DNA from 4 places in the Mesorhizobium sp. M0208 genome. Region 3 is predicted to be linked to each of the others. Evidence: predicted binding sites of a transcription regulator. Region 3 holds the regulator's gene; each other region holds the start of a gene.

Region 1 (3,093 bases), on a different contig from region 3:
AGCGCCTTGCGGCCGGTCAATTCGAACATTCTTGCCTCCTGATCTGAGCGAACACCCTTCGCATGGAGCGGGGTCAAATCGCCAGTTGATTATGCAAGCGCCGCCAGCGCCGCCTCGACATCCGCCGCGGATCCGATGGCAGTGGTGGCAATATCGCGGTTGATGCGGCGGGCCAGTCCCGACAGCACCTTGCCGGCGCCCACTTCGTAAAGCGTCGCAACGCCGTTGCTGCCGAACCACTCCACCGTTTCGCGCCAGCGCACGCGCCCGATCACCTGTTCGACGAGTCGGCGGGCGATCTCGTCGGGATCGCTCGTCGGGGTCACCGTAACATTGGAGACCAGCGGCACGACCGGCGCACTCTTCGTCACGGCGGCCAGCGCCTCCCGCATGATCTCGGCCGCAGGCTTCATCAATGCCGAATGGAAGGGCGCCGAGACCTGCAGCATCAGCGCCCGCTTGGCGCCCTTCTCCGTGCATAGCCTCGCCGCCAGTTCGACCGCCGGCCTGGCGCCGGAGATCACCAGCTGGCCGCCGCCATTGTCATTGGCGATCTGGCAAACCAAGGCTTGTGCGGGATCTTTGGCGGCGCCCTGGGCGGCCTCTGCGCAAGCGGCTTCGACGTCGGCCTGTTCCAGCCCGATGATCGCCGCCATGGCGCCCTCGCCGGCCGGCACAGCCGCCTGCATGGCATTGCCGCGGATGCGCAACAGCCGGGCGGCGTCGGCGACCGAAACGAAACCTGCGGCCGCAAGTGCCGAATATTCGCCGAGCGAGTGGCCGGCGACATAGGTGACCTTGCCGTTCAGGGAGAAGCCGCGCGCCTCCAGCGCCCGGATTGCGGCAAGCGACACCGCCATCAGCGCCGGCTGGGCGTTGGCGGTCAGCGTCAGCGTCTCTTCCGGGCCTTCCCAGATCAGCTTCGATAGGTTTTCGCCGAGCGCGTCGTCAACTTCCTCGAAGATCCGCCGCGATTCCACAAAGGTATCGGCGAGGTCCTTGCCCATGCCGACAGCCTGGCTGCCCTGCCCCGGAAAGGTGAATGCGATGGCCATCGGCGGCTCCCAGCTGCTGGTTCACGTTGCCTGTGACGCAAGGCGTGCGGCCAAGTCAAGTCCAACCTTGATCGCGTAATATCGGCCGAGTGCCTGTTTCGGCAGGCTTTTTGGCGATCACTCATGATGAAAACCGCTCACGATTTGTTTGCTGGCTCTTCTTATTTCCGCCACAGGCGCTAGGCTTTGCGTGACAGTTCGATGACAATCGAGTGACGCTTTTGTTGCGGGCCGGGGAACTATTGAAGTGGCAAAGACCAAGCAGAGCGCAGCCGAGGCGGCGCCCCAGTTTCTTGAAGGCGATCCGTCGACCGGCTATCTGCCGGCGCGCAAATGGCCTGTCATCCGCTATGGCCTTATCAGCTTGCTGGCTGCGGCCATCCTTGTGTTTGCCATCGAACTGATCGTGCGCGGCAACTTTGCCGGCACCATTGATTTCTTTCTGCAGCCTTTCAAACCCGGCTGGACCACGATCATCATTTTTGCGCTGATCCTCATCGGCCTCGACGCCGTGCTCGGCCGCAGTCATCAGAGCCTGATGATCGTTGCGCCGCTGACATTGTCGCTGGCGTTCGTCGGCCACCAGAAGTCGCTGTATCTCGGCGATCCGCTCTATCCGACCGATTTCCTCTATTCCCGGCAGATCGTGGCACTGATGCCGCTTCTGGTACGCGATCGCCCGGGAACCGCCATTGCCCTGGCGATCGGCATCGTCGGCGGACTGTCGCTGCTCGTCTACGGTTGGCGGCTATGGCGCCGCCGCGTTCCGGCGCTCAGCCACAAGGGCCGCCTTGCCCGGCTGACGCTGACAGTACCGCTGATCGCCTTCTTCGTTTCCATCATGGACTATGCCACTTTCTCGTGGACGCGCGACCGGCTGCAGATCATCCCGATCATGTGGGACCAGAAGGAAAACTATGCCTCGAACGGTTTTGCGCTCGCCTTCGCGCTGAACGTCCCGATGGCGCATGTCTCGGCGCCGCCCGGCTATTCCGACAAGGCGATCGAAGCGATCGGCAAACCGCAGGTGATCGCCTCGGTACCCGCCGAGAAGCCCGACATCATCGTCGTGATGAGCGAATCCTTCTGGGATCCGACCAAGCTGCCCGGCGTCACCATCACACCCGACCCTATCCCCAATGTGCGGGCACTGCGCACGGGCTACATGTTCTCGCCCGAGTTCGGCGGGATGACGGCCAACATCGAGTTCGAGGCCCTGACCGGCTTTTCCAACGCCTTCCTGCCGGCGGGCAGCATTCCCTACCAGCAATATGTGCGGACACCGACTCCCTCGCTGGCGACCTTCCTGAAAAGTCAGGGCTACCGGGCACGCGCCATCCATCCCGGCACCAACTGGTTCTGGAACCGGGGGGCCGTCTATGCCGATTTCGGCTTCAACGACTTCAAGTCCGAGGAGACGTTGCCGCCCATGCAGAAGCGCGGACCGCTCGCGTCGGACGCAGCGATGACCGACGAGATCATCCGCGAAGCCGATACCAGCGCCGAGCCGGTCTTCTTTTTCGCCGTCAGCCTGCAGAACCACGGGCCGTATGAGCCGTATCGCTATACCAATCCGACCCACAAGGTGCAGGCGCCGATCAGCCAATGGGCACGTGAATCGCTGTTGAGCTACGCCGAAGGCTCTTCCGACGCGGACCGCGGCCTCGAGCGGCTGATCGAATGGGCGAAGAAACGCGAGCGGCCGACCGTCATCGCATTCTTCGGCGATCACCTGCCGCCGCTTGGGCCGGTCTACGTCGAGACCGGTTTCCTGAAGGACAATGTCGCGCCGCGCAAGGAGCCGGCCGACCAGATGCTGCAGCACCACCAGACGCCATTGATCGTCTGGTCGAACCGCAGCGGCCCCTCCGAGGATCTGGGCGCCGTCAGCCCGGCCTTCCTGCCCTACCATATCCTGAAAACGGCCGGCATCAGCCATCCCTATTACACCGGCTTCCTCGGCCAGTTGCGAGAGCGCTACCGCGTCATCGACCGTAATTTGCTGTTGGCACCGGGGGGCGAGGCCACCCCCGATTGG
Region 2 (3,093 bases), on a different contig from region 3:
CTTGTAGGCCGCGCCGACCTGGAAGCCGTCCTGGGTGAGAAAGTCATTGTCGTTGGCGACGAACAGGAAATAGTCGTCGGGCCGTGTTGGATCGAGGACGCTCACCACCGACATCGCCTCCCACTTCTCCGAAAGGTTGTTGCGGTCATTGGGCGCGCCATTGTGCAGCCCGAAGTGGCCGAGCTCGGTCTTGTCGTTGATGTCGATGAACGGCGTCAGCTTGGCCGGCGTCACCGAGGGATCGAGCTCACCTTTGGGCGCAACCGGCTTGTCCTTGTCGAACTCGGTGCCGGCGATGTCGGTTGCCGCCGACACATCGACGACGCTGATCTCGCGATAGAGCGAGGTGTCGCCCTTCACCCCCTGGCCGTTGCCGCTGTCGCGCGCCAGCATCAGGAAGGTCTTGTCCGACAGAGCCACGATTTCGCTCTGCGCGGCAATCTTGGTCTTGCCCTTGGCATCGGTGAACACCGGCAGCGGCACAACATATTCATGCGCAAGCTTGAGTTGGGCCGGATCCGAGGCATCGTAGACCAGCGCGCGCGTGTTCTGGCGCGTCGAAGCGGAATCGCCGCCATCCTGTCTGGGGGCCGATTGCAGCACAGCGATCAGGAACTTCCCGTCCGGCGTCAGTGCCATGCCTTCGAGGCCCTGGTTGTTCTGACGGCCGGTTTCGGGATCCGTCGGATCTGGGTCTGCCGCGCCCGGTCCCGGATTGTTGGACGCGAAGTTCGGCGTTCCATGACGCATCGGGACAAGCGCCGCCGGCGACTGCGTTGCCGACATCAGACGCCCATCGGCGGAGAAGTGGTAGATGTTCGGACCATATTCGTCCGAGATGAACATGGTGCCGTCGGGCAGCCGCACGATCGCCTCGTTATCGAGCGCGAGCTTGCCGTTGGCTTCGGGCAGGATCGGCATGTCGTCGGTCGCGGCGCGCACGCCGTTGAGCGGATCGAGGCCGGTTGCGTCGGCGCCCTTGTCGTCGGTCAAAAGCATGGTGTCGGCAAGGGTTGCCTTGAGGCCCGACTGTTCCTGGCCGGCGGCTGGTGCCGCACCCGGTGCGATCTGGGCGAATTCGATGGCAATCGTGTTGATGCGCGGACGGTAATCGGTGGTGCCGACGACATTGTAGCCACGATCCGGCAGCAGCCACAGCGAGCCCTTATAGCCATCGGCGCCATGCGTCCAGCCGGCAGCGTCGATCGCCATGCCCGAGCCGGAGCCAAACGTCTCGCCGAACTTGTCCCTTTGGCTGGCCGGGATGCGACCGACACCGACCAGGCCCTTGTTGACGAAGCTGACGCCGCCGACGGTCGCTGCGTTTTCAGCCAAGGCCGGAGTCAAGGCGGTGAACATCGCCAGCGCGACCGCGAGGGACGCGTTTCGGTGCAGGTTTTTCATGGAAATCCTCTTTGTGACAAAACAGCCGAAGCGGGCGTCGCATCGACATGCCGCCAGCGCTTTCCGAAAAAGGTCTAGGACGCGAACATGATACTTGCGTGACAGAGGGCGCTTGTTCCTTCGTCCCTTGTGGGAGCAGGTGGATCGGCGCGCAGCGCCGAGACGGAAGAGGGGTGCTGGACGGAGTGCCTCGGTGCCGAGCTGGAGCACCCTCATCCGACCGAGCTGAGCCTGTCCTCTGGCTTGCCGAAGGCAAGACCCGTGGGCTCGGCCACCTTCTCCCCAAGGGGAGAAGGGAAGTGCCGCGATTCAATCGCTGTCGCGCGCGATCAGTTCCAGCGGCCAGACTTCACGGATGATGCGTGCGCCTTCGGCGCCGGCGTAAGCCGGAATCGATGCCAGCAGCATTTCGGCCAACCGCTCGCCCATCGGCTCCAGCGCCGGTCGGAAGCCGGTCAGCGCCGGCGAAAAATAGCGGCAAAGCGGCGTGTCGACGATGACGATCACCGCGACGTCGTGGCCGGGCCTGATGCCCGCCTCGGCCAAAGCCTTGCAGCCGCCAAGCGCCATCGCGTCGTTGTTGAAGATGATGGCCGTCGGCGGGTCCTTGGAGCGCATGACCTTCGGCGTCACGGCGTAGCCGCCGGCCTCGTTGATGAAGCCGTCGGCGATCAGTTCGGGGTCGAACTCGATGCCGTGCCGCCGCAACGCCTTGCGATAGCCGGCGAGGAACAGATAGCCGAAATTGAGGTCGAGCGACGGGCGGATGGCGGCGATGCGGCGGTGACCGCGCGCGACGAGACGATCGACCGCGTCAGCCCCGGCTTTTTCGAAATCGAGGTCGAGCGAGGGATAGGAATCGCCGCCGGTGCGGCTGCGGCCGAGCGTTGCGAACGGGAAACCGGCCTGGGTCAGATAGTCGATGCGCTCGTCCTCGCGCCGCGTCCAGGCCAGCACCACCGCATCGGCCCGCCGCGTCTCGACGACACGGCGCAGGCGCTCCTGCTGATAGTCGCCCGGCGCGCCCATCACTACGATCAGGTCGAGGCCGCTTTCGGCGAGCTTGGCCTGCAACCCGGTCAGGAACGGAATGAAGAACGGCTCGCCATATTCCTGGTCGCCCGGATGCGGCTGCAGCATGAAGGCGATCGAATGGGTAGCGCCGCGCCGCAGGCTGCGGCCGGACTGGTTCGGTGAATAGTTCAGCTTCTTGGCCGCATCGAGCACGCGCTGACGCGTGTCGGCATTGACGTCGGCGCGGCCGTTGAGCGCGCGCGACACCGTGCCGATGGAAATATTCAGGTGACGTGCAAGGTCGTGAATACTGGACGCCAAAGGACAGTTCTCCCCCCTTGCTTGGCTAGCACCGGCCGCTCTTCAGGCCAAGCCGGCATCACGTTTTTCGCTATCGGCCAATTGACATTCTACGCCATCGGGTGTGTTCTCGTAAACGTTTACGGAAGAACGTTTGCGGCCCTGCCGTGAACGCCGTGACGATCGGTCTGGAGGGGCCGAGAGGGAGGAGTGCTGGATGATCAATGTCGTCCTGGTCGGCTGCGGCGCGATGAGCAAAGCCTGGCTCGATGCGGCCAAGCAGATCGACGGGCTCGCCATTGTCGGCCTGGTCGATATCGACGCCGAAAGGGCGCGGGCAAGGGCGCGCGAATACGAGCTTTCCGGCGCCGTCAT
Region 3 (3,093 bases):
GGAAATCGACGCTGCTGCGCGTCTTCAACCGCATCTACGAGCTCTACCCGAAACAGACCGCCGAGGGCCAGGTGCTGCTTGACGGCAAGAACATTCTCGACCGGTCGCAGGATCTCAACCTCCTCAGGACAAAGATCGGCATGGTATTCCAGAAGCCGACGCCGTTCCCGATGTCGATCTATGAGAACATCGCCTTCGGCGTCAGGCTCTACGAGAATCTCGGCAAGTCCGAGATGGACGGCCGCGTCGAGCAAGCGTTGAAGCGGGCCGCGCTGTGGAGCGAGGTCAAGGACAAGCTAAACGCCAGCGGCTTGAGCCTGTCCGGCGGCCAGCAGCAGCGGCTCTGCATTGCCCGCACCGTGGCAGTGAAGCCGGAAGTCATCCTGCTCGACGAACCGGCTTCGGCCCTCGACCCGCTGTCGACGGCCAAGATCGAGGAACTGATCGACGAGTTGCAAGCCGACTACACGATCGTCATCGTCACCCACAACATGCAGCAAGCGGCGCGCGTGTCGCGCCAGACCGCCTTCATGTATCTGGGTGAACTGGTCGAGTTCGACCGGACCGAGAAGATATTCACGTCGCCCCGCGAGAAGCGCACGCAGGACTACATCACTGGCCGCTTCGGCTGAGCCGTTCCGATCATGCATATGAGGACAGGACCATGGGCGAACACACAGTCGCTTCTTTCGACGAGGATCTCGAGCAGATCAGCAAGCTGATCCGCGACATGGCCGACCTCGCCGGTTCGATGGTCGGCGGGGCGACCAAGGCCCTGTTGAATTCCGATAACGTGCTGGCGCAACGCGTCGTCTCCGACGACGCCATCATGGATGCGCGTCAACGCGAACTGGACGATCGCGCCATCACCCTGATCGCCAAGCGCCAGCCAATGGCTCACGATCTGCGCCATGTCGTCGGAGCGATCCGCATGGCCGGCGACCTCGAACGCATCGGCGACCTTGCCAAGAATATCGCCAAGCGTGTGAGCGCGGTCGGCCTCAGCGCCACGCCGCGCGACCTATCGCATTCCATCGATGCGATGGCGCAGCTAGTGCTCATCCAGGTGCAGGGCGTCATCGAGGAGTATGCTGCAGGCGATGCGGCCGCCTTGGCCAAGCTGCGCGCCGCCGACGAGCGTATCGACGTCAAATACACGTCCGTGTTCCGCGAGCTGTTAACCTACATGATGGAAGATCCGCGCAACATCACTGCTTGCACGCATCTGCTGTTCTGCGCCAAGAATCTCGAGCGGATCGGCGACCATGTCACCAACATCGCCGAAAATGCGTATTATGTGCTGACCGGCGAACAATTGCCGGTCAATCGTCCGAAGCAGGACGAAACGACAATGTCCGCGCCGGTGACATGATGGGGGTGCCCAGCCGATGATCGCACCACGCATAATGGTGGTGGAGGACGAGGAGCCGTTGGGCGTGCTGCTCCGCTACAATCTCGAATCCGAAGGCTACCAGGTCGAGGTGGTGACACGCGGCGACGAAGCCGAGATCCGTTTGCAGGAGAATGTGCCCGACCTTCTGGTGCTCGACTGGATGATACCGGCGGTTTCCGGCATCGAGCTCTGCCGCCGGTTGCGCGTGCGCCCCGAAACCGAGCGGCTGCCGATCATCATGCTGACCGCGCGCGGCGAGGAGAGCGATCGGGTGCGCGGTCTTTCGACCGGCGCCGACGACTATCTCGTCAAACCGTTTTCGACGCCGGAATTCATGGCCAGGGTCAAGGCGCTGCTGCGGCGCGCCAAGCCGGAAGTGCTGTCCAGCGTGCTGAAGGTCGGCGACATCGTGCTCGATCGCGAATCGCACAGGGTCTATCGCAAGAAGAGCGAAATCAGGCTCGGGCCGACCGAATTCCGGTTGCTCGAGTTCATGATGCGGCATCCGGGCCGCGTCTTCTCGCGTAGCCAGTTGCTCGATAATGTCTGGGGCGAGACGATCTACATCGACGAACGCACCGTCGACGTCCATGTCGGGCGGCTGCGTAAAGCCGTCAATAACGGCCGCATGCCGGATGTCATCCGCACCATCCGCGGTGCCGGCTATGCGATCAGGGAAGATTGACCCGCCTGGTCAGGCGACGTTCTTTCTGACGCCGGGCCTCATTTGCGCGCCCGGCGCGAAAATCTCCTGGTCGACGAAGCTTAACGCCCGCATCGCGCAGCCTTCGCGGATCAGCGGCAATTCGTTCGGCTCGGTATCGAAGGAGATCGAGCCCGAGTGCTGGCCGCCGGCGGTCTGGGCGATGGCCTTGCGCAAGGCCGGCTCGATCAGATCGAAGGCGGCGGCACTGGCGCCGACCATCGCGACCGGTGCCGGATCGATCAGCGCGAACAGCGAGCCGAGACCGAAACCCAGCGCTTCGCCGGCCTTGCGGTAGGCCTCGCGTTCCGGCCCATCCTTCTCGCGCGCGCGGGCGGCCAGCGCGCGCATGTCGGCGTCGCTGACGTCGGCGATAGGTTCGCTGTCTTCGCTCATCTGCCTGGCGTTGCGCCAGATGGCATAGTTGCCGGCATAGGCTTCGATGCAGCCGCGCCGCCCGCAACGGCAGAGCGCTCCGCCCGGACGATGGATCATGTGGCCAAATTCGCCGCCCGAGGAATGCGTCCCGGTGAACAGTTCGCCCTTCAGCACAAGCCCCATACCGATGCCATGCGAAAGCAGGATGGCGATGAAGTCGTCGCGATAGCGATCCGGATCGCGCCAGCGCAAAGCCACCGCCATCATATTGCAGTCGTTCTCCACCGTGGCCGGGATACCGAATTCGTCTTCCAGCATGTCGGCAAAGGCGATGTCGGTCTGCGGCGTGATCGGCGACCACAGCATGGCGCGTGCAGGGGAGTCGGTAATGCCCTGAATCGCCAGGGCGATGCGGGCGACACTGCGGGCGTCAAGGTCTGGGTCCTCGAGCCGGCGCCGGACGATGGCCATGCATTCGCGGATCAGCTCGTCGCGCGGCATGGTCAGCGTGTCCAGCCGGCGCTGTTCCTCGGCGACCACCTGTCCCGCATAGTCGATAATGGCGGCCGACAGGAAATTCAGTGACAACACCACGGTCAGCACCGCCGCCGCTTCCGGG
Region 4 (3,093 bases), on a different contig from region 3:
ACTTAGGACCGCCGAGCGTCCGCCCGCCAGCCATAGAGCCAGTCCAGATCAGCGGCGAGTTTTTCGGGTGAGCGCATCGCCAGGAACAGGTTGCGGGCCATCGCCACCGGCCCGGCCGCATGCCAGGCGAGGCGGTTGAGGGCGCCGCGGCGGGCGACCTGGGATACGCGCGGCCGCCGCGCCTGTTCCCAGGCGACAAGCGCGCTGCTGAGGTCGGCAGGCGAGCTGGCAACGAAACCGGCAAGGGTTACCGCGTCTTCGATCGCCATCGCCGCTCCCTGTGCGGCAAACGGCGTCATCGCATGCGCCGCATCGCCAATCAGCGCTATGCCCTCCGGCGTCGTCCACCGCCGCTGCTCGACGGTATGGATCGGCCATGCCGTCCATGGCGCGGCCTCGCTCGCCAGACGGACCAGCGCCGGCGCGGTACCGCGCATGGCGTTGGCGAGGATGGCGGGGTCGGCATGCCCCGACCAGTTCTCGGCGATGCGCTCGCCCTTGGTGAAGGCCGCGAGGTTGAAGACCGCGCCACGGCTGACCGGATAGGCGACCATATGGAAGCCTGGATAGAGGAATGCGGTAACGCAATCGGGCGCACCGATCACCCTGAAGGCTTGTCCGGCGAGGCTGTCCGCGGCCACCGTTGCGCGCCAGGCAAGCTCGCCCGAGAAGCGGCTTCTCCGGAAATCGGCCGCCTTGCGGGCGAGCGTTTCTCGCACCGACGACCAGACGCCATCGGCTCCGACCAGCAACGATCCTTCGGCTTCGATGGTCGTGCCGGCAATCTCGACTGTTGCGGTGATGCCATTCGGTCCGGTTGCGACGCCGCCGACGCGGGCACCAGTGACAAGCTCGACCTCGGAACGCTCGGCTATCCGCGCCATCAGCGCTGACTGCAGGTCGGCGCGGTGGGCGACGAGATAGGGTGCTCCCCAGCGCGTTTCAGCCGCCTGGCCAAGCGGTACGCGCGCCAGCTCGCGCAGCGTGACGGCATCCTTCAGCACGACCGCCTCCGGCCGCACCGCCGTCGGCAGCAGCCGATCGAGTAGGCCGAATTGTCGAAGGATGCATGTCGCGTTGGGTGAAAGCTGGATGCCGGCACCGGCAGCCTCGAGGTGCTGCGCCTGTTCGAACAGTTTTGTCCGATAGCCGCGCTCGGCGAAGGCCAGTGCCACGGTCAGTCCGGCGACGCCCGCCCCGGCGATGACCACCTGCCGGGACTGCGTTTCTCGCATCAGGCTTGTCGCGGAAGAATCAGGCGGCCTGGTCGATATAGAGGCAGCCCGGCGGCTGCGTTTCCAATGCCTTCAGCTTGGGCGAATAGCGATAGAGCGTCGAGCAATAGGGGCAGACTTTTTCATTGTCGTCGCCCATATCGAGAAATACATGCGGGTGGTCGAAAGGCGGATTGGCGCCGGTGCACATGAATTCCTTGACGCCGATGTCGATTGCCGGATAGCCCGCATCGTTCTGGAAATGGGGAATGGAACCGCCTGCCATCGTCGTCTCCTGATCTTGTCGATTGCATCTGGATCATAACCCGTCTCTTTGCAAGATCGATGAAATGAAACTGTCGCAAAAGCCTGTCAGAGGATAAGTTAAGCCGGTTAAGGCTGTGGTCGTCGAACGGTGTGGGAAGAGCGGAAACCATGAACGAACTGAAGCCGGTCCAGAACGAATTCATCACCGTCGAGGCCGCGAGCCGAGAAGGCGGCAATCCCGACCGCTTCGTCAATCGCGAGTTTTCCTGGCTGCAATTCAACCGGCGCGTGCTCGAGGAATCGCTGAATACCAATCATCCGCTGCTCGAGCGCGTCCGGTTCCTGTCGATATCGGCTGCCAACCTCGACGAATTCTTCATGGTCCGCGTCGCCGGTCTTGCCGGTCAGGTGCGCGAGGGCATCGTGCTGAAGAGCCCGGATGGGCGCACTCCCGAGCAGCAGCTCGAACAATTGCTGCGCGAGGTCGAGCGCCTGCAGGAGGACCAGCAGAACAGCCTTTCGGCGCTGATGCTGCTGCTCGACAAACAAGGCATCGAAAGCATCACCCGCGATGCGCTGACCAAGGACGAGAAGACCTGGCTCGAGGACCATTTCCAGGAGCAGGTATTTCCGGTCCTGACCCCGCTGTCGATCGACCCGGCGCATCCGTTTCCGTTCATTCCCAATCTCGGTTTCTCGATGGCGCTGCAATTGCGCCATCGCAAGAACGGCGAGGAAATGAGCGCGCTTCTGCGCCTGCCGGTGGCGCTGAGGCGCTTCATCCGTTTGCCGGATCGCAAGCATCATGTCCGCTTCATTCCACTCGAAGAGGCGGTCAGTCTCTATATCGGCAAGCTGTTCCCCGGCTATGAGGTCAAGGGCTCCGGCACGTTCCGCATCATCCGCGACAGCGATATCGAGGTCGAGGAAGAATCAGAGGATCTGGTGCGGCTGTTCGAGACGGCGCTGAAGCGGCGACGCCGCGGCTCGGTCATCCGCATCGAGTTCGACAGGTCGATGCCGGCCGAATTGCGCGATTTCGTCGCCGGCGAGCTCGGCGTCTCGGCCAGCCGGATCAGCGTGCTCACCGGTCCGCTGGCGCTCAGCCAGATCTCGGAGATCGTCGCCGTCGCCCGCGACGATCTGAAGTTCACGCCTTACAATCCGCGCTTTCCCGAGCGCATCCGCGAGCATGGCGGCGACTGTTTTGCCGCGATCCGCGAGAAGGACATCATCGTCCACCACCCTTACGAATCCTTCGACGTGGTGGTGCAGTTTCTGCGCCAGGCAATGGCCGACCCGGAAGTGGTGGCGATCAAGCAGACGCTCTACCGCACCTCCAACGACAGCCCGATCGTACGGGCTTTGGTCGATGCGGCGGAAGCCGGCAAGTCGGTGACGGCGCTGGTCGAGCTCAAGGCGCGCTTCGACGAGGAGGCCAACATCCGCTGGGCGCGCGACCTCGAGCGTGCCGGCGTCCAGGTCGTCTTTGGCTTTCTCGAACTGAAGACCCACGCAAAGATGTCGCTGGTCGTGCGGCGCGAGGACGGCAGGCTGCGCAATTACGTGCATCTCGGCACCGGCAACTACCACCCGGTCACCGCCCGCATCT

What was found. Region 3 encodes PhoB, which activates phosphate uptake and scavenging genes when phosphate is short. Its sites were predicted from a motif close to TGTCATNNANCTGTCAT; they were not measured.
Region 1: the regulator PhoB is predicted to act here: its motif matches at 1,246-1,262, upstream of NKJ17_RS17770 (LTA synthase family protein).
Region 2: the regulator PhoB is predicted to act here: its motif matches at 1,492-1,508, upstream of NKJ17_RS06695 (esterase-like activity of phytase family protein).
Region 4: the regulator PhoB is predicted to act here: its motif matches at 1,561-1,577, upstream of NKJ17_RS25690 (RNA degradosome polyphosphate kinase).

The regions. Positions count from the first base shown of each region.
Region 1 is NZ_JAMYSP010000016.1:72,944-76,036, reverse strand. It holds gene fabG (3-oxoacyl-[acyl-carrier-protein] reductase) at 1-29, opposite strand, end outside; gene fabD (ACP S-malonyltransferase) at 90-1,055, opposite strand; gene NKJ17_RS17770 (LTA synthase family protein) at 1,303-3,093, shown strand, end outside.
Region 2 is NZ_JAMYSP010000004.1:223,429-226,521, forward strand. It holds gene NKJ17_RS06695 (esterase-like activity of phytase family protein) at 1-1,404, opposite strand, end outside; gene NKJ17_RS06700 (LacI family DNA-binding transcriptional regulator) at 1,714-2,739, opposite strand; gene NKJ17_RS06705 (Gfo/Idh/MocA family protein) at 2,936-3,093, shown strand, end outside.
Region 3 is NZ_JAMYSP010000003.1:257,500-260,592, forward strand. It holds gene pstB (phosphate ABC transporter ATP-binding protein PstB) at 1-632, shown strand, start outside; gene phoU (phosphate signaling complex protein PhoU) at 665-1,372, shown strand; gene phoB (phosphate regulon transcriptional regulator PhoB) at 1,389-2,078, shown strand; gene NKJ17_RS05110 (ROK family protein) at 2,088-3,093, opposite strand, start outside.
Region 4 is NZ_JAMYSP010000033.1:13,469-16,561, forward strand. It holds gene NKJ17_RS25680 (FAD-dependent monooxygenase) at 3-1,235, opposite strand; gene NKJ17_RS25685 (zinc-finger domain-containing protein) at 1,255-1,500, opposite strand; gene NKJ17_RS25690 (RNA degradosome polyphosphate kinase) at 1,650-3,093, shown strand, end outside.